3 regions of the Pseudomonas sp. NPDC089422 genome follow, and region 3 is predicted to be linked to each of the others. Evidence: predicted binding sites of a transcription regulator. Region 3 holds the regulator's gene; each other region holds the start of a gene.
The links. The regulator FliA, encoded in region 3, starts transcription of late flagellar genes. The targets are predictions, from matches to a motif close to CTAAAGTTTNNNNNNNNNNNGCCGNTAA.
Positions count from the first base shown of each region.

Region 1: the regulator FliA is predicted to act here: its motif matches at 2,882-2,909, upstream of ACIPZ8_RS26435 (methyl-accepting chemotaxis protein).
Region 2: the regulator FliA is predicted to act here: its motif matches at 3,526-3,553, upstream of ACIPZ8_RS00160 (methyl-accepting chemotaxis protein).

Region 1 covers NZ_JBIVHW010000019.1:56,372-63,856, reverse strand. The annotation lists gene ACIPZ8_RS26445 (AAA family ATPase) at 1-434, opposite strand, end outside; gene pnuC (nicotinamide riboside transporter PnuC) at 431-997, opposite strand; gene ACIPZ8_RS26435 (methyl-accepting chemotaxis protein) at 1,103-2,737, opposite strand; gene ACIPZ8_RS26430 (undecaprenyl-diphosphate phosphatase) at 3,038-3,868, shown strand; gene ACIPZ8_RS26425 (DUF1294 domain-containing protein) at 3,870-4,298, shown strand; gene ACIPZ8_RS26420 (MmcQ/YjbR family DNA-binding protein) at 4,299-4,658, opposite strand; gene ACIPZ8_RS26415 (LysR substrate-binding domain-containing protein) at 4,651-5,553, opposite strand; gene ACIPZ8_RS26410 (FMN-dependent NADH-azoreductase) at 5,687-6,298, shown strand; gene ACIPZ8_RS26405 (alpha/beta hydrolase family protein) at 6,430-7,464, shown strand; gene ACIPZ8_RS26400 (MFS transporter) at 7,435-7,485, opposite strand, start outside.
Region 2 covers NZ_JBIVHW010000001.1:28,929-36,413, reverse strand. The annotation lists gene rlmM (23S rRNA (cytidine(2498)-2'-O)-methyltransferase RlmM) at 1-390, opposite strand, end outside; gene acnA (aconitate hydratase AcnA) at 613-3,354, shown strand; gene ACIPZ8_RS00160 (methyl-accepting chemotaxis protein) at 3,663-5,228, shown strand; gene ACIPZ8_RS00155 (pseudouridine synthase) at 5,302-6,186, opposite strand; gene ACIPZ8_RS00150 (transcriptional regulator) at 6,237-6,545, opposite strand; gene ACIPZ8_RS00145 (D-Ala-D-Ala carboxypeptidase family metallohydrolase) at 6,617-7,048, opposite strand; gene ACIPZ8_RS00140 (glutaredoxin family protein) at 7,157-7,396, opposite strand; gene ACIPZ8_RS00135 (ammonium transporter) at 7,473-7,485, opposite strand, start outside.
Region 3 covers NZ_JBIVHW010000005.1:254,981-262,465, forward strand. The annotation lists gene ACIPZ8_RS11845 (chemotaxis response regulator protein-glutamate methylesterase) at 1-436, opposite strand, end outside; gene ACIPZ8_RS11850 (chemotaxis protein CheA) at 485-2,695, opposite strand; gene ACIPZ8_RS11855 (protein phosphatase CheZ) at 2,708-3,496, opposite strand; gene ACIPZ8_RS11860 (chemotaxis response regulator CheY) at 3,515-3,889, opposite strand; gene fliA (RNA polymerase sigma factor FliA) at 3,997-4,737, opposite strand; gene fleN (flagellar synthesis regulator FleN) at 4,734-5,567, opposite strand; gene flhF (flagellar biosynthesis protein FlhF) at 5,661-6,968, opposite strand; gene flhA (flagellar biosynthesis protein FlhA) at 6,980-7,485, opposite strand, start outside.

The sequences.
Region 1 (7,485 bases), on a different contig from region 3:
TGCTCCAGCCAGCGGCGGCTGTCATCGAAGAACACCTGGCGGTCGGCAAGCTCCGGTTGGCTGCGCTGACCATCGGCGACCCACCCCACCCCTTGCGGGCTGAGCAGCAGGTGCAGGTCGTAGCGGCGGGCAAGCAACGCCTGTTCCAGCCAGGGCGGGCAAGCGTCGAACAGGGCATGGCTCCACAGCATGTTGCTGAGCAGGTGGGTATCGAGGATCAGCAGTTCAGGTGCCTGCTCACGGGCCTGGTCTTCCCAGGCCAATTGGCCGCGGGCGATGGTGGGAATATCGGCATAGCAGGTGTCGCGACATTCCTGGTCGATGAAGTGGCGTACGTACTCGCCCACCACGATGCCGCCGAAATGCGCCTGGATTTCACCGCTGAGCCAGCTTTTGCCGCTGGATTCGGGGCCGCACAGCACCAGGACTTTCAAGCGTGCACCAAGGCCGGGTCACGGCGCCATTCCAGCCAGCCGCGTACCGCGATCAGCGTCAGTACGGCAAAGAACCCGGCCGTGAAGTACAGCTGCTGGTGCAGGTACTGGCCGACATAGACCACATCCACCACGATCCATAGCGGCCAGCACTGCACGCGCTTCTGCGCCATCCACAGTTGCGCGACCAGGCTGAAGCCGGTCAACGTGGCATCCAGCCAGGGCAGGGCGGCATCGGTCCAGCCGGCCATTGCCGCACCGAGTGCCACGCTCAGCAGCAGCCCTGCGAGCAACCCGCCAACCAGTGCCCGGGCTGGCAGGCGCGAGACCTGGCGAGCGTCCTCGACCCGCTCCGGGCGCTTCCACTGCCACCAGCCGTATAGCTGCAGCACGGCGTAGGCCAGCTGCAGCAGCATGCCCGAGTACAGCTTCACTTCGTAGAACAGCCAGCCATAGATGAGCACCATGACCAGGCCGATCGGCCAGCACCAGGCGTTCTGCTTGACGGTGAGCCACACGGCGGTGACGCCGAGCACGGCGGCGATGAGTTCGAGGCCGGACATCGGCGATCCTTGGTTGGCAAAGGGCGGCGATTGTAGCTTGCGCAGGGCGAGAGGTGTAGCGCGCAACCAGACCGGCCCGCTCACGGGCCGGTGATCATGGCCGGTTCAGACCCGGAACTGGCGCAACAGTTGTTCAAGCTCCTCGCTCAACTGCCCCAGGGCCGCACCGGCATCACTGGACTGGCGCGCGGCATCGGCGGCCTGCTGCGACAAGCCGGCGGTGTCCAGCACATTGCGGTTGATCTCCTCGACCACATGCGACTGCTGCAAGGTGGCACTGGCGATCGAGGCGTTGAGGGCGGTGAGGTTGTGCAGCGCCTGGCTGATGGCATCGAGGCTGGAACCGGCCTCGCGGGCTTGCTGCACGGTCTGGCGCGAAGCCTCGCTGCTGGTGTCGATGGCCTTGACCGCCGCATCGGACTGGCCTTGCAGGTGCTCGATCATGGTGTGGATCTCGGCCGTCGACTGCGCGGTACGTTGCGCCAGCAGGCGCACCTCGTCGGCGACCACGGCGAAGCCGCGGCCCTGTTCGCCGGCGCGAGCGGCTTCGATGGCAGCGTTGAGGGCGAGCAGGTTGGTCTGCTCGGCGATGGCGCGGATCACCTCCAGCACGCCGCCGATCCTGGTGCTGTGCCCGGCCAGATCACGGATGACCTGCACGGCCTGTTCGATGGTTTCCGAGAGGCGGTCGATCTGCTGCAGGCTGCCGTGAATGGCCTGCTGGCCGTGCACCACCTGCTGCTGCGCGGCGCGCATCTCACCGGCGGCCTGTTCGGCTGTCTTGGCCACATCCTGCACGGCATAGGTGACCTCGTTGACCGCCGTTGCCACCTGGTCCATCTGCTGCGACTGCCGGGCGCTGTGCTGCTCGGCGGCGCCAGCATTGTCGCCAACGTGCCCGGCCGACTGCGCCAGGGCGTGGGCGGCGCCCTGCAACTGGCCGACCACCCCTTGCAGTTTGCCGTTGAACTGGTTGAAGTGCTGGCCCAGGTGGGTGATCTCGTCCCGGCCGTGGGTGTCCAGGCGGCGGGTCAGGTCGCTTTCGCCGCTGGCAATGTTGCCCATGGCCTGCACCGCTTCCTGCAAGGGGCGGGCAATGCTGCGGGCGATGAGCCTGACCACCAGGGCCATCAGCAAGGCGATGCACAGGCCGACCAGCGAGGCATCGCGCAACTGGCGGGCGAATTCGGCCTGCACATCATCGACGTAGACGCCGGAGCCGATGATCCAGCCCCAGGGTTGGAACAGCTGGATATAGGAAGTCTTGGCCACCGGTTCGCTGGCACCCGGCTTGGGCCAGCGGTAGTCGACCGGGCCGGCGCCCTGGCTGCGGGCGAGGGCGACCATCTCGTTGAACACGGCGAAGCCGTCCGGGTCGCGAATGGCGGAGAGGTCCTGGCCATCGAGCTTGGGGTTGGCCGGATGCATGATCATCTTCGGCCCGAGGTCGTTGATCCAGAAATAGTCGTTCTGGTCGTAGCGCAGCGCCCGCACCACTTGTAGCGCCTGCTGCTGGGCCGCCTCGCGGCTGAGCGTGCCGGCGGCTTCCAGGCCCTGGTAGTAGGCCAGCACACCCGCGGCGGTCTGCACCACGTGGCGGGTCTTCTCCGCCTTGGCCTGGTACAGGTCGCCATGGATCTGGCGCAGCATCAGCAGGCCAAGCACCACCAGCATGCCCACCGCAACCACCAGAATCAGCCACAGACGACGGCTGATCGACATCGACCGCAATGCCTTCATCGAATCCACTCCTGCCTTGTTCTTTTTATTCAGGTGCATCGAAACATGCTTTGCAGGCGGCAGGCACTCGACTAATGGCTAAGTGCTAGTTATCGGTTACTCTGCCGCAGGCCGCACGAGCCTTTGCCTTGCCGCTTTGATAGGATCTCGGCCGCGCAAGATGAAACCTTTAGCCGGGGTGAACGTTTCCCCTGGCGCAGGTCCCAGCAGTCGCTGTAAAAAAGGCCGCGCCGCGTGCGGCAATCACAAGCAAACCAAGAACAAGGAGCCTGCAAGCAGCAGTGCTTCATCGGGGGAATAATGGATTTTTGGACCGCCTTCCAGGCAATCATCTTAGGTGTGGTCGAGGGGCTCACTGAGTTCCTGCCGATTTCCAGTACCGGCCACCAGATCATCGTCGCCGACCTGATCGGGTTCGGTGGCGAACGGGCCATGGCGTTCAACATCATCATCCAGCTGGCGGCTATCCTGGCAGTCGTGTGGGAGTTTCGCGGCAAGATCCTCGAAGTGGTGTTCGGCCTGGCCAGCCAGCCGAAGGCCCGGCGTTTCACCGGTAACCTGCTGCTGGCGTTCATGCCGGCGGTGGTGCTGGGCGTGCTGTTCGCCGACCTGATCCACGAATACCTGTTCAACCCGATCACCGTGGCGACGGCGCTGGTAATCGGTGGCGTGATCATGCTCTGGGCTGAACGTCGCCAACACACCGTGGCGGTGGACCATGTCGACGACATGCGCTGGACCCATGCCCTGAAGATCGGCTTCGTACAGTGCCTGGCGATGATCCCGGGGACCTCGCGCTCCGGTTCCACCATCATCGGCGGCCTGCTGTTCGGCCTGTCGCGCAAGGCGGCCACCGAGTTCTCGTTCTTCCTGGCGATGCCGACCATGGTCGGAGCGGCGGTCTATTCGGGCTACAAGTACCGCCACCTGTTCGAGCCGAGCGACCTGCCGGTGTTCGCCCTCGGCTTCGTGACCTCGTTCATCTTCGCCATGATTGCCGTGCGGGCGTTGCTGAAGTTCATCGCCAACCACAGCTATGCGGCCTTTGCCTGGTACCGCATTGTGTTTGGTCTGCTGATCCTGGCGACCTGGCAGTTCGGCTGGGTCGACTGGTCGACGGCGCACAGCTGACATGGCACGGGCACAGCACACGGCGCCACGCGGCGCTCAACGCACAGCGGGCGTGCGCAATGCGCGCCTGAAGCTGTTGCTGCTGGGGGGGCTGTGCCTGTTGCCGTTGCTTGGCGCGGCACAGATGGGCTGGAACGGGCAGACCTGGGTGCCACTGGCGTTGTACCCGCTGGTCAGCCTGGTCAGCCTGCTGCTGTACTGGCAGGACAAGCGCCAGGCCCAGGGCGACACCTGGCGCACGCCTGAAAAGGTCCTGCATGCCAGCGAGTTGCTGGGGGGTTGGCCCGGCGCGCTGGTTGCCCAGCAGCTGTTCCGGCACAAGACCCGCAAACTGTCCTACCAGTTGGTGTTCTGGGGCATCGTGCTGCTGCACCAGGTGTTCTGGCTCGACTATCTGTTCCTGGGCAGCCGTTTCCTGCCGTTCAACTGATCAGCTAAGCAGGCCTGCCTGCAGCCGTTTTGGCAGCCGTCGCACCACCAGCTGGTGCGAGCGCTGCAGCAGGTCGCACAGTTCATCCCGGCCCATGGGGTAGGGTGGCGCCATGCTGATCCACTTCGCCCGTGCCAGATAAGGCGCCGGCCGCACGCCAGGCCGGTCGCAATAGCCCAGAAACAGTTCATCGGCCACCTTGAACGACAACCCCGCCCCGGCCAGGTCGAGCACCGCGAACATCTTGTTGCCGGCCACGGAAAACACCCGGATGCCGCCCCATTTGTAGTCTTCCCGCGCGCCCGGCAGGCTCAGGCAGAACGCGGCCACCTGATCCTCGGTGATTTTTTGCTTAGACATAACGCTCCCCACACGCTTCGAACGATGCCGCCAGGTGGTCTATCCAGGCCCGCACGGCTGGCAACAAGCCACGCCGATGAGGGTAGACCGCCTGCAGGTAGCCGCCTGGCAATGACCAGTCTGGCAGCAGCCTCACCAGTTCGCCGCGTTCCAGCTCCTCTTCGCAGAACATGCTGGGCAGGGCGGTAAAGCCCAGCCCGGCGCGCACGGCGGCGTTGCGCACGACGAAATCGTCAATGGCCAAGCGTGGCTCCAGGGCGATCTCCTGCTGACGGCCATTGGGCCCGAGCAAGCGGAAGTGCACCAGCCGGTCGGCTTCGGCGGCGCCCAGCACCGGCAGCGTGGCCAGCTCGGCGGGCTCGCGGATATGGTCGGCAAAGCCGGGGGCGGCCACCAGCTGCATCTGCGCCTGGCGCAGCCGGCGGGTCACCAGTGCCGGGTCTTCGTCGCCCAGGTCGCGTACGCGCAGGGCGACGTCGATGCCTTCGGAAATCAGGTCGACACGGCGGTTGAGCAGGACCATGTCCAGCTGCACCTGGGGGTACTGTTCGAGGAAGCGGCTGATCACCTCCGGCAGAAACGCATGGGCCAGGGCTACCGGGCACGACACGCGCAGGCGCCCGCGCGGCTCGCTGCTCATGCTCGCGACCACCTCGTCGGCGGCCTCGGCCTCCAGCAGCATGGCCTGGCAATGGTGCAGGTAGCGCTCGCCGACGGCAGTGAGCTTGAGCTGGCGCGTCGTGCGCTGCAGCAGGCGGGTGCCGAGGCGTTCTTCCAGTTCGGCAATACGCCGCGACAGGCGCGACTTGGGAATGCCCAACTGGCGCCCGGCCGCAGCAAAACCGCCGGCTTCGACCACCTGGGCAAAATAGAAAAGGTCATTGAGGTCTTGCATGGGGCTGTCTCACTGTTCTACCTGTGGGACAAACTAACGCATTTTTGCTGGCTTTTCAGCCATTCGGCATCCCGGTAGGATTCTCTTCATCGTGATCGCCCACCGCCGCGGTCTTCATTCACAGGAGAGTCCCATGAAACTGTTGCATATCGATTCGAGCATCCTGGGCGACAATTCCGCCTCTCGCCAACTGAGCCGCGAAGTGGTCGAAGCCTGGCAAGCCGCAGATCCAAGTGTCGAAGTGGTCTACCGTGACCTGGCCGCCGACGCCATCGCCCACTTCTCTTCTGCCACCCTGGTGGCTGCCGGCACCCCGGAAGAAGCCCGCGACGCTGCCCAGGCCTTCGAAGCCAAGCTGAGCGCCGAAACCCTGGAAGAATTCCTCGCCGCCGACGCCGTGGTGATTGGCGCGCCGATGTACAACTTCAGCGTGCCGACCCAGCTCAAGGCCTGGATCGACCGCGTGGCCGTCGCCGGCAAGACCTTCCGCTACACCGAAGCTGGCCCGGAAGGCCTGTGCGGCAACAAGAAAGTGGTGCTGGTATCCACCGCCGGTGGCCTGCACGCTGGCCAGCCGACTGGCGTGGGTCATGAAGACTTCCTCAAGGTGTTCCTCGGCTTCATCGGTATCACCGACCTGGAAGTTGTCCGTGCCCACGGCCTGGCCTATGGCCCGGAACACCGTACCCAGGCCATCGACGCCGCACAGGCGCAGATTGCCAACGAGCTGTTCGCTGCGGCCTGATCGCCGGGCGACAAAAAAACCGGCTGGCGCCCCGTGCGCCAGCCGGTTTTTTCATCCACTTTTCATCTCCCGGTGGTAAAGCCGGATCTATGCTGACGCTATCCTGGTGCCTGCTGCGCGATAGCTGACCGATGAACACTCCCCGCTGTTTGCTGGCATTGCTGCTCGGTGGCCTGTTGGCCCATGCCGAGGCCGCTCCGTGGGTGGCCGGTCTGCATCACATGACACTCGACGACCCGGTCGACGCCAGGCCGATGCAGGCCCTGGCGTTCTACCCGTCCCATGGCGCACCGCGCAATATCCGCATCGACGGCTACCCCATCGACGTCGCTGAAGAGGCCCCGGTCGCGCTCGGGCAGTTTCCGCTGGTGGTGCTGTCGCACGGCAACACCGGCAGCCCGCTGGCGCTGCATTACCTGGCCACCGCCCTGGCCCGCCAGGGCTTCGTCGTGGTGGCGGTGGTGCACCCGGGCGACAATGCCCGGGACCACAGCCGCCTGGGCACGCTGAGCAATCTGTATGGTCGGCCCCTGCAGGTCAGCGAGGCCATCACGGCCGCCCGTGAAGACACGTTGCTTGGCCCTTACCTGAATGACGGCAAGGTCGGTGTGATCGGCTATTCGGCCGGCGGCGAAACCGCGTTGATCCTGTCTGGCGCCCAACCCGACCTGGATCGCCTGCGCCGCTATTGCCTTGAGCGCCCAGGTGATGCCGATGCCTGCAAGACCCATGGCGTGCTGATTGCCGACCGCAGCGAGCTGGCACCCAAGGCCGACTCACGGGTAGGCGCGGTGATGCTGATGGCTCCCCTGAGCCTGATGTTCGGCCGCCATGCCTTGGCCGGGGTGAAGGTGCCTGCGCTGATCTACAGTGGCGACAGCGACCAGCTGGTGGCGGTAGACCGCAATGCCGAGGAACTGGCGCGCAAGCTGCCGATCACCCCGGACTATCGCTTGCTGGCAGGGGCCGGGCACTTCGTGTTCATGGCCCGCTGTGACGAGGAGCAGCATGCGCGCATGCCGGCGCTGTGCAAGGACGCCGATGGTGTCGACCGGCGCCACATCCACCATTCGCTGCAGCGCGATACGGCCGCCTTCTTTACCCAGGCACTGGGCGCGCCGGAGCACGCCGAGCGCTCAGCCGCGGCGACTGCGCCGCGCCAGTAGCAGCGTCAGGCCGACCCCGGC
Region 2 (7,485 bases), on a different contig from region 3:
CTTTTCCAGGGCCTTGCGCAGCGGCACTTCGAACTTGCGGCAGAAGGTCGACAGCTCCTTGCCTTCGTTGCTGTCCAGCACTTCCAGCCACAGGCTGCCGAACACCGGGTATTCGGCCAGATGCGCCAGCAGCACGCTGATGCGGTCGGTTTCCGGCAGCTCGATATACGTGCCTCGCGCCCACTGGCGCGGGAAGATCAATTGCGCGAAGCGCAGCTGGGCCATCAGCCGTGCGGCGCCTTCGGCCTCGGCACAGACGAACTCGGCACAAGCGCTCTGCGGCTTGCCCTTGGCATAACCGGCCACACCCAGCTGGGCGGCATGTTCGCTGATCTCGGCGCAGACCTCACCCTCGAAACCGGGCCGGCAATGCATGAACAGGGTATTCATCTCTCACTCCACTACGGCTGGCGCACCACGGGCGCCGGCAGGGCGGCGATGATAAAGGAAGATCGGAACCTGCGACATGCCCCGCCGGTCCAGAAAAGAGTCAGGGGCACCAAACAGAGCTAACCTGACCATTCAGCCAGGTCCGTGCCGTGCGGGCCGAAACAGCGCGGTGGCACCGGCCACGACCCGCCGTGCCGGGCCCCGCCGCACAAGGAGTTGGCAATGCCCTCGCTCGATAGCCTGAACACCCTCAAGACCCTCCAGGTGGCTGACCGCACCTATCACTATTACAGCCTTGCCGAAGCCGGCCAGCAGCTTGGCGACCTGCAGCGCCTGCCCATGTCGCTCAAGGTGCTGCTGGAAAACCTGCTGCGCTGGGAAGACGGCGAGACCGTCACCACCGATGACCTGCGCGCCCTCGCCGGCTGGCTGCAGGAACGCCGCTCCGACCGCGAAATCCAGTATCGCCCGGCGCGGGTGCTGATGCAGGACTTCACCGGCGTACCGGCGGTGGTCGACCTGGCCGCCATGCGCGCCGCCATGGCCAAGGCCGGCGGCGACCCGCATCGGATCAACCCGCTGTCGCCGGTGGACCTGGTCATCGACCACTCGGTAATGGTCGACCGCTACGCCACGCCACAGGCCTTCACCCAGAACGTCGACATCGAAATGCAGCGCAATGGCGAGCGCTATGCCTTCCTGCGCTGGGGCCAGAGTGCATTTGACAACTTCCGCGTGGTACCACCGGGCACCGGCATCTGCCACCAGGTCAACCTGGAATACCTAGGGCGCACGGTATGGACCCGCGAGGCCGATGGCCGCACCTATGCCTTCCCCGACACCCTGGTCGGCACCGACTCGCACACCACCATGATCAACGGCCTAGGCGTGCTTGGCTGGGGCGTGGGCGGCATCGAAGCAGAAGCGGCCATGCTCGGCCAGCCGGTGTCGATGCTGATCCCCGAAGTGATCGGCTTCAAGCTCACCGGCAAGCTGCGCGAAGGCATCACCGCCACCGACCTGGTGCTGACCGTGACGCAAATGCTGCGCAAGAAAGGTGTCGTGGGCAAATTTGTCGAGTTCTACGGCGACGGCCTGGCCGACCTGCCGTTGGCCGACCGCGCGACCATCGCCAACATGGCACCCGAGTACGGCGCCACCTGCGGGTTCTTCCCGGCCGACGAGGTCACCCTCGACTACCTGCGCCTGTCCGGCCGCCCAAGCGAAACGGTGCAACTGGTCGAACAGTATTGCAAGGCCCAGGGCCTGTGGCGCCTGCCTGGCCAGGAGCCGCTGTTCAGCGACACGCTGGCCCTGGACATGCAGGACGTCGAGGCCAGCCTGGCCGGGCCCAAGCGGCCACAGGACCGAGTCGCCCTGGGCCAGGTCCGCCAGGCCTTCGACCACTTCATCGAACTGCAGCCCAAGCCGCTGGCCAAGGAGGTCGGCCGCCTGGAGAGTGAAGGCGGTGGCGGCGTGGCGGTCGGCAACGCCGATCAGGCCGGCGAAATCGACTACAGCCATGACGGGCAGACCTACACCCTGCGCGACGGCGCCGTGGTGATCGCGGCGATTACCTCGTGCACCAACACCTCCAACCCCAGCGTGATGATGGCGGCCGGCCTGGTCGCGAAGAAGGCCCTGGAAAAAGGCCTGCAGCGCAAACCCTGGGTCAAGAGTTCGCTGGCCCCCGGCTCCAAGGTGGTGACCGATTACTACAAGGCCGCAGGACTTACCCCTTACCTCGACCAACTTGGCTTCGACCTGGTCGGCTATGGCTGCACCACCTGCATCGGCAACTCCGGGCCACTGGACGATGCCATCGAAAAAGCCATCGGCAGTGCCGACCTCACGGTCGCCTCGGTCCTCTCGGGCAACCGCAACTTCGAAGGCCGCGTGCACCCGCTGGTCAAGACCAACTGGCTGGCCTCGCCACCGCTGGTGGTGGCCTACGCGCTGGCCGGCAGCGTGCGTGTCGACCTGACCCAGGATGCACTGGGTACCGGCAAGGACGGCCAGCCGGTATACCTGCGCGACATCTGGCCAAGCCAGCAGGAAATCGCCGACGCCGTGGCCAAGGTCGACACGGCCATGTTCCATAAGGAATACGCCGAAGTCTTCGCCGGCGATGCGCAATGGCAGGCCATCGAGGTACCGCAGGCGGCGACCTATGTGTGGCAGGACGACTCCACCTACATCCAGCACCCACCGTTCTTCGATGACATCGGCGGGCCGCTGCCCGAGATCAAGGACATTCAGGGTGCACGCATCCTTGCCTTGCTGGGCGACTCGGTGACCACCGACCACATCTCCCCGGCCGGCAACATCAAGGCCGACAGCCCGGCCGGGCGCTACCTGCGCAGCAAGGGCGTGGAGCCACGGGATTTCAACTCTTACGGCTCGCGGCGCGGCAACCACGAGGTGATGATGCGTGGCACCTTCGCCAATATCCGCATCCGCAACGAGATGCTGGCGGGCGAGGAAGGTGGCAACACGGTGCATGTGCCCAGCGGCGAGAAGCTGTCGATCTATGACGCCGCCATGCGTTACCAGGCCGAAGGCACACCGCTGGTGGTGATCGCCGGCCAGGAATATGGCACCGGCTCGAGCCGCGACTGGGCGGCCAAAGGCACCAACCTGCTGGGGGTCAAGGCAGTGCTGGCGGAGAGTTTCGAGCGCATTCACCGCTCCAACCTGGTGGGCATGGGCGTGCTGCCACTGCAGTTCAGGGCCGGGCAGGATCGCAAGCAACTGGGGCTGACCGGCAAGGAGCAGATCGACCTGCTGGGCCTCAGTGGCGCGCAGATCAGACCCGGCATGAGCCTGCCGCTGCGGATCACCCGCGAAGATGGGCAACAGCAGCAGATCGAAGTGCTCTGCCGGATCGATACCCTTAACGAGGTGGAATACTTCAAGTCAGGAGGGATTCTGCACTATGTGCTGCGGCAGATGATTCGCAACTGACCTCCTGAACCGTTTAGTGCCCTGTTGCCTCCAGCGCCGCGCCTGCGGCGCTGGAGGCGCATGCCCACAAGAAAAGTCTGCCATTTGCCAGTAGCACTTTGATGGCCGGTCGGTCATCATTGGCCCGAACTGTCAGCTATCGGTCATGAACTCGGGCAAACAAGCCACCTTCTCAGCGCTGGACGGCGATTGCCTTTAACGCAATCGCGATGATGGCCAATTGCCTCAGATCAAGTAATTTAAATATCCATTCAACAAAACCAGTGGCTTGCCGATACCTGTCGAAAGCCTTACGGACTATTCAGCTCATGCGCAACAACCAGCCGATTACCCAGAGGGAACGGACTTTCCCTGCCCAACAACGGTTGATCTCCACCACCAACGCCAAGGGTGTGATCACCTACTGCAACGATGCGTTTGTCGAGATCAGCGGTTTCACCCGCGAAGAGCTGATTGGCGCACCCCACAACCTGGTGCGCCACCCCGATGTGCCGACTGCGGTGTTCGCCCACATGTGGCAAACCCTCAAGCAAGGCTTGCCGTGGATGGGCATCGTCAAGAACCGTTGCAAATCCGGCGACCACTACTGGGTCAACGCCTACGTCACACCGATTTTCGAGAACAACCAGGTCGTCGGTTTCGAGTCGGTGCGCGTAAAACCGACCGCCGAGCAGATCCGCCGTGCCGAGGCCCTGTACCAGCGCATCAACGATGGCAAGACTGCCATCCCGCGCCGTGATCGCTGGCTGCCGGTGCTGCAGGACTGGCTGCCGTTCATCCTGATCAGCCAGGTCGGCTTCCTGATTGGCAACTGGCTCGGCCACTCGTGGGGCTTCGCACTGGCCGCCGGCCTGTCGGTACCGCTCGGCCTGCTCGGCCTGAGCTGGCAGCAACGCGGCCTGAAACGCCTGCTGCGCCTGGCCGAACAAACCACCTCCGACCCGCTGATCGCGCAGATGTACACCGACAGCCGTGGTGTACAGGCACGCCTGGAGATGGCCATGCTGAGCCAGGATGCGCGCATGAAGACTTGCCTGACCCGCCTGCAGGACAGCGCCGAGCACCTCAGCGACCAGGCCCGCCAGTCCGATGCCTTGGCGCACAAGAGCTCCTCGGGCCTGGAGCGGCAACGCGTGGAAACCGAGCAGGTTGCCGCCGCCGTCAACCAGATGGCCGCCACCACACAGGAAGTGGCCAACCACGTGCAACGCACCGCTGACGCCACCCAGGAAGCCAACCGCCTGACCAGCCAAGGCCGGCAGATCGCCGGGGAAACCCGTGAGGCCATCGAGCGCCTGTCGACCGCCGTGGGCGAAACCGGCCAGACCGTGACCCAACTGGCCAAGGACAGTGACGAGATCGGTGGCGTGGTCGATGTGATCAAGGGCATCGCCGACCAGACCAACCTGCTGGCGCTCAACGCCGCCATCGAAGCGGCCCGTGCTGGCGAGATGGGCCGTGGTTTCGCCGTGGTCGCCGATGAAGTACGCCAGCTGGCCCAGCGCACCGCCGAATCGACCGGGCAGATCCACGGCCTGATCGCCAAGCTGCAACAGACGGCCAACAACGCCGTGCTGACCATGGAAACCGGCCACCGCCAGGCCCAGGAAGGCGTCGACCGTGTCATGCAGGCCGATCAGGCACTGGTCGGGATCAGCGAAGCAGTGGCCAATATCACTGACATGGCGACCCAGATTGCCGCCGCCACCGAAGAGCAGACTGCAGTGGCCGACGAGATCAGCCGCAACATCAGCACCATCGCCCAGCTGGCCGACCAGACAGCCGAGCAGGCGCAACACTCGGCGCTGCTCAGCGAAGAGTTGACCAGCACTGCCGGCAGTCAGTATTCGCTGGTGGAGCGGTTCAACCGCTAAAGGCCACTGCCTGCGCGGTTACTGTAGGAGCGGCCTTGCCGGGCCGCGCCTACACAGATCGCGCACAGGCGCCTCACCAGTCTAGTGTCAGCCGGCTCTCGAAGTAGCGCTCTTCGCCGGTCAACGGATCGGCAAATCGCAAGCTCTGCGCCAGCAGCTTCAAAGGCCGCTGATAGTCGTCCTGTTCCTTGAGCAACTCGGGATAGAACGGGTCATTGCAGATCCCCGCCCCCAACGCCGCCATGTGCACACGCAACTGATGCGTCTTGCCCGTTATCGGCGACAGCCCGTAGCGCCACAACTCGCCATGCTTCTCCAGCACTTCGGCAAAGGTCTCGCTGTTGGCCTCCCCTGCCACTTCATGCATGCGGAAGAACGGCTCGCCATGCACCAGGCGACTCTTGTGCACCAGGGGGAACGCATGCTGCGGCAAGGCACCCGCGATGGCCTGATAGCGCTTGTCGATCCGCCGCTCCGGGAACAACCGCTGATACGCGCTGCGCGTCTGCGGATTGGCGGAGAACAGCACCAGCCCGGCAGTGTGCCGGTCGATGCGATGCAACGGCACCAGGTGCGGGTTGTCCAGGCGCCGGATCAGACGGCGCAACAGGGTATGCTCGACGTACTCACCGGTTGGCGTCACCGGCAGGAAATGCGGCTTGTCGGCCACCACCACGTGCTCATCCACGTGCAGGATGGTTTCCTGCACCGGAATCGGTCGCTCGTTAGGCACCTCGCGAAAATAGTGAAGGCGCATGCCGCGACGGTAAGGCAAGTCGGCAGCAATTGCCCTGCCCTCGGCATCGAGCACCCGGCCGCGGGCGAAGCGGTCAAGCCACTGCGCGCGCTCGATGGCCTTGAAATGGTCGCACAGGCAATCGAGTACCGTCGCCCAGTTGCCGGGTGGCAGGCAGACCGTGCTGGCTTGCTGGTGGGCGGGGTCGAAAGGCGTGGTCATGGCAGGGCTCGAGCAATCAAAGCCGAACATTATCCCCCAAGCCCGGCGCCTCAACCAGCCTCGACCATCCCCTCGCTATGCGCCTTCAACCAGCGCAATACCTGCACGGGCTCCCAGCGCCCGGGATCGTAGAGCGCATAGACCAGGCCCTGGTAACCCACGACATCCAGCCCCCGGTGGTAACCGGCACGCTGGAACAAGGCCTCGATCTCGGCAAAACACGTGTTGAAATGCACCTTGCCGAACGGCGTGCGGTCATCGGTGACCAGGCCTTCGAGGCGCAATTCCAGTACAGCGTCGCACACCCGCTCTACCGGCATGCGGTTGACGCTGTACTTGAGTTGCTCGACGTTGAGCATGGGCCCACCCCTATACTGTATTTATATACAGCATACGAAGAGCGGCACCGCTGCGTCAATCGGCTCGAACGTCACTGCAAGCCTGGCAGGTAGCCGGTACCCTTGCGAATCGTCAGCACCTCGCGGCGCGGTGCGGCGGTTGACACCGACAGGTGAACCCAGCGGTCGAACTCCAGGATCAACTGGTCGAACGCCACATCACTCTCGCTTATCTGCTTGACCACTTCCCGGTTGTCGACGCCGATCACCGTGAAATCCGCAGCCAGGCCTTTCACGTGCTGGCTGCCTCGCGCCCCGCCGACGCGCGCATTGACCGCTGCGCTGCGGTATCCGCTGCTGACGATGACGGGGCACCCGAACAACACCCGGACCTGCTCGAGCGTTTGGCAAAGCAGGCGCAGATTACTCAGGACTTCAGGCGTAGGGGTGTTGTCCAACCCTTCTCTCGCGGCCATTTGCGAAGCAATCAGTTCTTCCAAGGTAAAATGTGGCGTGATCTGCATGGCGGGGCTCTCGATGAAGATGCAAAAGTACCGATGACCATTCAACGGTTCGTCATCTTCATTTCTGGCCTGCAGTCCATGCACGAGGGCAAGCATTCACTCTGCCCGTCACTGGGCGAGGAAGGCCACGACCTGTTCGGCATCGAATGGCCAGTGCAGCTCTGCCGACGTATCGCTGCGCCGCAACACCGGAATGATCAATCCGTACCGCTCGAACAACGCCTGGTCATCGGCGATGTCGACCAACTCGATCAGCAAGCCGTGTTCAACAAAGGGCATCAGCACGGCTTCGGCCACTTCGCACAAGTGGCACCCGACGGTACCGAAGAGTTGGCATTCAGGCAGCATGGAGGGCGAGACCCGATTTGGCTGTAGGAAGAGACTTATTCTAAGTCTGTCCTGCCCCCTCTGCACCTGACCCCGCTCAATCCTGGCTG
Region 3 (7,485 bases):
TGAGCGGCGCGTGGCTGCTGTAACCGCCGAAACGGCGGTTGCTGCGCGAGAGGGTATGCACCTTCTCGCACAGCAGCTGCTTGACCTTCTCCGGGTTGCGCGAGATGTCTTCAAAGTTCTTCGGCAGGTAGTCCACCGCACCGGCATCCAGCGCGTCGAGGGTGACGCGGGCACCTTCATGGGTCAGCGAGGAGAACATCAACACTGGCGTCGGGCAGCGCTGCATGATGTGCCGCACTGCGGTGATGCCATCCATCATGGGCATTTCGTAGTCCATGGTGATGACATCGGGTTTGAGCGCCAGTGCCTGGTCGATCGCTTCCCTGCCGTTGGTCGCGGTGCCGACCACCTGGATCGTCGGGTCCGCCGAGAGGATTTCCGAAACGCGGCGGCGGAAGAAACCGGAATCATCCACCACCAGGACCTTGACTGCCATAAACACTCCATATAGGCGGCGCAACCCGCCAGGGTGCGCCGCCGAAAATCAGATACGCCGTGCCGCGTAACGCTTGAGCATGCTCGGCACGTCGAGAATCAGCGCGATGCGGCCGTCACCGGTGATGGTGGCGCCGGACATGCCCGGGGTGCCCTGCAGCATCTTGCCCAGCGGCTTGATCACCACCTCTTCCTGGCCCACCAGCTGGTCGACCACGAAGCCGATACGCTGGGTACCGACCGACAGGATCACCACATGGCCCTCGCGCTGCTCCTCGTGCACCTGGCCCTGAACCAGCCAGCGCTTGAGGTAGAACAGCGGCAGCGCCTTGTCGCGCACGATCACCACTTCCTGGCCGTCGACCACGTTGGTGCGCGACAGGTCGAGGTGGAAGATCTCGTTGACGTTGACCAGCGGGAAAGCGAACGCCTGGTTGCCCAGCATCACCATCAGGGTCGGCATGATCGCCAGGGTCAGCGGCACCTTGATGACGATCTTCGAGCCCTGGCCCTTGGCCGAGAAGATGTTGATCGAGCCGTTGAGCTGGGAAATCTTGGTCTTCACCACGTCCATGCCGACGCCGCGGCCGGACACGTCGGAAATCTCGGTCTTGGTCGAGAAGCCCGGGGCGAAGATCAGGTTGTAGCAGTCCGACTCGCTCAGGCGGTCGGCGGCGTCCTTGTCCATCAGGCCCTTTTCCACGGCCTTGGCGCGCAGGATGTTCGGGTCCATGCCCTTGCCGTCGTCGGAGATCGACAGCAGGATGTGGTCGCCTTCCTGCTCGGCCGACAGCACCACACGGCCGGTCCGGGCCTTGCCGGAGGCTTCACGCTCGTCCGGCATCTCGACACCGTGGTCGACCGCGTTGCGCACCAGGTGCACCAGCGGGTCGGCCAGGGCCTCGACGAGGTTCTTGTCGAGGTCGGTCTCTTCACCGACCAGCTCCAGGTTGATCTCTTTCTTCAGTTGCCGAGCCAGGTCGCGGACCAGGCGCGGGAAGCGGCCGAAGACTTTCTTGATCGGCTGCATGCGGGTCTTCATCACCGCGGTCTGCAGGTCGGCGGTGACCACGTCGAGGTTGGACACGGCCTTGGACATGGCCTCGTCGCCGCTGTTCAGGCCCAGGCGCACCAGGCGGTTACGCACCAGCACCAGCTCGCCGACCATGTTCATGATCTCGTCCAGGCGCGCAGTGTCGACACGCACGGTGGTTTCCGCTTCGCTGGCAGGCTTTTCCGCGGCCGGGGCCGGGCTGCGGGCAGGCGCGGCAGGTTTGGCAGCGGCCGCAGCAGCCGCAGCCGGGGCTGGCCGGGCGACCGGTGTGCTTTCGGCCTTGGCGACAACCGGCGCAGCCACGGCGACAGGCGCTTCGGCAGCATCGGTTTCACCGGAAAACTTGCCCTTGCCGTGCAACTGGTCGAGCAACGCTTCGAACTCGTGCTCGGTGATCTCGTCACTGCTGGCGGGTGCGACAACGTTTTCCACTGCAGCGGTGGCAGCCGGCAAGGCATCGGCCTGGAAGGTGCCCTTGCCGTGCAACTGGTCCAGCAACGACTCGAATTCTTCGTCGGTGATCTCGTCGCTCACCGGCGCACTGCCATCGACCAGCGCTTCGGTGGCGGCCACTTCGGGCGAGAACTGGCCCTTGCCATGCAATTGATCGAGCAGCGATTCGAACTCGGCGTCGGTGATGTCGTCACCCGCGCCGCCCAGGGTCTCGCCCTGCAGCTGTTCTTCGGCTGCGGCCGCTTCGGCCTTGACCGCGTCGAGCGAGTCGAGCAGCTGCTCGAACTCGGTGTCGGTAATGTCCGCCTCGGCAGCCACCGGCTCCGGCGCAGCTTCGACCACCGCTGCCGGGGCGTCGGCGCTGGCAGGTTCCGCCAGGCGCGACAGGGCCGCCAGCAGCTCCGGCGTGGCCGGGGTCACTTCGCTGCGCTCACGCACCTGGCCGAACATGCTGTTGACCGTGTCCAGTGCTTCGAGCACCACATCCATCAGTTCCGCGTCGACCCGGCGCTCACCTTTGCGCAGGATGTCGAACACGTTCTCGGCAATGTGGCAGCATTCCACCAGCTCGTTCAGCTGAAGGAAGCCGGCGCCCCCTTTTACAGTGTGGAAACCGCGAAAGATCGCATTGAGCAGGTCGGCATCGTCGGGCCGGCTTTCCAGCTCGACCAGTTGCTCGGACAGTTGCTCAAGAATTTCGCCGGCTTCTACCAGGAAATCCTGAAGGATTTCTTCATCGGCGCCGAAGCTCATTAAACGTGCTCCTTAAAAACCCAGGCTGGACAGCAGATCGTCGACGTCGTCCTGACCGGACACAACGTCTTCACGCTTATCGGCATGAATCTGCGGACCTTCACCCCGAGTCGGATGTTTTTCTTGATCTTTTTCAGCGCGCAGCTGCTGGTGGTCATGTTCGATACCGGCAAAACGGTCGACCTGACTGGCCATCAGCACGAGCTTGAGCAGATTGCTTTCCACTTCGGTGACCAGCGCCGTCACGCGCTTGATCACCTGGCCGGTCAGGTCCTGATAGTCCTGGGCCAGCAGAATGTCGTTGAGGTGGCCGGCGACCTTGCGGTTACCCTCGGCGCTGAGCGTCAGGAAACTGTCGACGCGCTTGACCAGGTCGCGGAACTCCGGCGCTGCGACTTCGCGGCGCATGAAGCGCTGCCAGTCGACGCTCAGGCCTTGCGCCTCGGCTGCCAGCTCGTTGAGCACCGGCGTGCTCTCCTCCACCAGGTCCATGGTGCGGTTGGCAGCGCCCTCGGTGAGCTTGACCACGTAGGACAGGCGCTCGGTGGCGTCGGTGATCTGCGAGACTTCCTCGGCCTGCGGCATGCGCGGGTCGATCTGAAAGCTGACGATCGCGCTGTGCAGTTCACGGGTGAGCTTGCCGACTTCCTGGTACAGGCCACGGTCGCGGGTCTGGTTGAGCTGATGAATCAGCTGCACCGCGTCGCCGAAACGGCCCCGTTCCAGGCTCTCGACCAGCTCCTGAGCATGTTTCTTCAGGGTCGACTCGAACTCCCCCAAAGACGTCTGTGTTGATTCCATGGCGCCCCCTGACGTGACTCAGCCGTTGACGCGTTCGAAGATCTTCTCGATCTTTTCTTTGAGCACCTGGGCGGTGAACGGCTTGACCACGTAACCATTGACGCCGGCCTGGGCCGCTTCGATGATCTGGTCGCGCTTGGCTTCGGCGGTCACCATCAGCACCGGCATGGTCTTCAGGCGATCGTGGGCACGGACCTTGCGCAGCAGGTCGATACCGGTCATGCCAGGCATGTTCCAGTCAGTCACCAGGAAGTCGTAATGGCCGCTTTCGAGCATCGGCAGCGCGGTGGTGCCGTCATCGGCTTCATCGGTGTTGGTGTAGCCCAGGTCACGCAACAGGTTCTTGATGATCCGCCGCATCGTCGAAAAGTCGTCAACGATGAGGATTTTCATATCTTTGTTCAAGTAGACCTCCAAGCAGTCTCAAACGCGCTCGGCCCCGAGCACGCGTATTCATTCAATTCGGTACAACGTAGAAAACGACTGCAACGACCCTTGGCTCAACGCGCCCGCCATTCCCCCAGGCGGCTGCGCAGGCGCGCGGCACACTGGCTGTGCAACTGGCTGACACGCGATTCGCTGACCCCCAGCACCTCACCGATTTCCTTGAGGTTCAGCTCTTCGTCGTAGTACAGCGCCAGCACCAGGCGCTCACGCTCCGGAAGGTTGGCGATCGCATCGGTCAGGGCAGCCTGGAAGCGCTCGTCCTCCAGATCGCGCGACGGCTCGACCTGGCCACTGGCGCCGTCCTCGTGCAACCCTTCGTGCTCGCCGTCCTGCAACAGGTCGTCGAAACTGAACAGGCGGCTGCCCAAGGTATCGTTCAGGATCCCGTAGTAATCATCGAGACTCAATTGGAGTTCGGCAGCAACTTCATGATCTTTAGCGTCGCGGCCCGTTCTTGCTTCCACGGCGCGCATCGCGTCACTGACCATGCGCGTATTGCGGTGCACCGAACGCGGTGCCCAATCGCCCTTGCGGACCTCGTCGAGCATCGCCCCGCGGATGCGGATGCCGGCGTAGGTTTCGAAGCTGGCGCCCTTGCTGGCGTCGTACTTGTTGGCCACTTCCAGCAGGCCGATCATGCCGGCCTGGATCAGGTCCTCGACCTGGACGTTGGCCGGCAGGCGTGCCAGCAAGTGGTAGGCGATGCGCTTGACCAGCGGCGCGTAGCGTTCCACCAGCTCGAACTGGGCGTCTTTCGACGCCTTGCTGTACATCTTGAAGCCGCTCGCGTTCATAGCACAGGTCCTGCGCTGGTGGGTTGCACCAGGCGCTCGACAAAGAACTCAAGGTGGCCGCGCGGGTTGGCCGGCAGCGGCCAGCTGTCGACCTTCTGCGCGATGGCCTTGAAGGCCAGGGCACACTTGGAGCGAGGGAAAGCCTCGTACACCGCGCGCTGTTTCTGCACCGCCTTGCGCACGCTCTCGTCATACGGCACGGCGCCGACGTATTGCAGGGCGACGTCAAGGAAGCGGTCGGTGACCTTGGTCAACTTGGCGAACAGGTTGCGCCCTTCCTGCGGGCTCTGCGCCATGTTGGCCAGCACACGGAAACGGTTCATGCCGTAGTCGCGATTGAGCAGTTTGATCAGCGCGTAGGCGTCGGTGATCGAGGTTGGCTCGTCGCACACCACCAGCAGCACTTCCTGCGCCGCGCGCACGAAGCTGACTACCGAGTCACCGATACCCGCAGCGGTGTCGATCACCAGCACGTCGAGGTTGTCGCCGATCTCGCTGAAGGCCTGTATCAGCCCGGCATGCTGGGCCGGGGCCAGGTGCACCATGCTCTGGGTGCCGGAGGCGGCCGGCACGATGCGCACACCGCCAGGCCCCTGCAACAGCACATCACGCAGCTCGCAGCGCCCCTCGATGACATCGGCCAGGGTGCGTTTCGGGGTGAGGCCAAGCAATACGTCGACATTGGCCAGGCCAAGGTCGGCGTCCAGCAACATCACCCGGCGGCCGAGTTCGGCCAGCGCCAGGGACAGGTTCACTGAAACGTTAGTCTTGCCGACGCCACCTTTGCCACCGGTGACGGCGATCACCTGTACGGGATGCATGCTACCCATGTTCGTTGTTTACCTTGTCTCGCTTGGACCCAAGCCACACGCGGGGTAGCACTGCCAACCCCGGAATGTAGGTACTTTGCATACGCTTCATCCTCAACCTGCGCGCCGCGGGTTGTGGTAGAGATCAGCGAACATGTCGGCCATCGCCTCTTCGCTGGGCTCGTCCTGCAGCTGCACGTTCACCGCGCGGGTCACCAGCTGGTGCGGGCGCGGCAGGTGCAGGTCGTCAGGAATGCGCGGGCCGTCGGTGAGGTAGGCCACGGGCAGTTCATGACTGATGGCCAGGCTCAGCACGTCGCCGAGGCTCGCCGTTTCATCGAGTTTGGTCAGGATGCATCCGGCCAGGCCGCAGCGCTTGTAGCTGTGGTAGGCAGCGGTCAGCACCTGCTTCTGGCTGGTGGTGGCCAGCACCAGGTAGTTCTTCGCGGCAATGCCACGGCCGGCCAGGGTTTCCAGCTGCATGCGCAGGGCCGGGTCGCTGGCTTGCAGGCCGGCGGTATCGATCAGCACCACGCGCTTGCGCAGCAGCGGCTCCAGCGCGGCGGCCAACGACTGGCCCGGATCGACGTAGGTCACCGGTACGTTGAGGATGCGCCCCAGGGTCTTGAGCTGCTCCTGGGCACCGATGCGGAAACTGTCCATGCTCACCAGGGCCAGGTTCTGCGGGCCGTACTTGAGCACGTAACGCGCTGCCAGCTTGGCCAGGGTGGTGGTCTTGCCCATGCCGGCCGGGCCGACCATGGCGATCACGCCGCCCTCTTCGATCGGTTCGACCTGCGGCACTTCGATCATCCGTGCCAGGTGCGCCAGCAGCATGCGCCAGGCCTGGCGCGGCTCTTCGATGCCATTGGTGAGGTCGAGCAGTTCGCGGGCGATCGGGCCGGACAGGCCAATGCGCTGCAGGCGACGCCAGAGGTTGGCCTGGGCCGGTTTGCTGCCCTGCAGCTGGTTCCAGGCCAACGAGCCGAGCTGCACTTCGAGCAGCTCACGCAGGCCCGACAGCTCCGAGCGCATGGCGTCGAACAGGCGCGGGTCGACCGGGGCCGGAGCAGGCGCGGCAGCCGCTGCCGGGGCATCGACATGCGCTTCGATCAATGGCTCGGCGGCGGTCAGCGACTGGCCGGCGAACAATTGGCGGTTGCCTTCGCTGGCCTCGGCGCGGTTGTCCAGCTCGGCCTGGGCAGTGGCGATGCGCGACTGGGTCTTGCGCAGCTCTTCTTCCAGCTCGACGTTGGGCACGCGCGGGGCCAGCGCGGACAGCTTGTAGTCCAGCGCGGCGGTCAGCTCGACACCACCGGCGATGCGGCGGTTGCCGATGATGGCGGCATCGGAGCCCAGCTCATCACGAACCAGCTTCATGGCCTGACGCATATCGGCGGCGAAAAAACGCTTGACTTGCATAACCCACTACCTCAGCCGTTGGGGCCCACTGTGGCAACGATGGTGACTTGCTTGTTATCCGGTATTTCCTGATACGCCAGAACATGCAAATTCGGTACAGCCAGGCGGCCGAAGCGCGACAACATGGCACGGATCGGGCCAGCTACCAGAAGAATGGCCGGTTGGCCTTGCATTTCCTGGCGCTGGCAGGCGTCGATCAGCGAACGCTGCAGCTTTTCGGCCATGCTCGGCTCAAGAAGAACACCGTCTTCCTGACCTTGCCCGGCCCTTTGCAAACTATTGAGCAAGATCTGTTCCAACCTTGGCTCAAGGGTGATCACAGGCAGCTCGGACTCAACGCCGACAATGCTTTGGACGATGGCACGACACAATCCGACGCGCACTGCCGCCACCAGCGCGGCGGTATCTTGACTCTTGTTGGCATTGTTGGCGATGGCCTCGGCAATACTGCGGATGTCACGCACCGGCACTTGCTCTGACAACAACGCCTGCAGGACCTTGAGCAGCCCCGACAAGG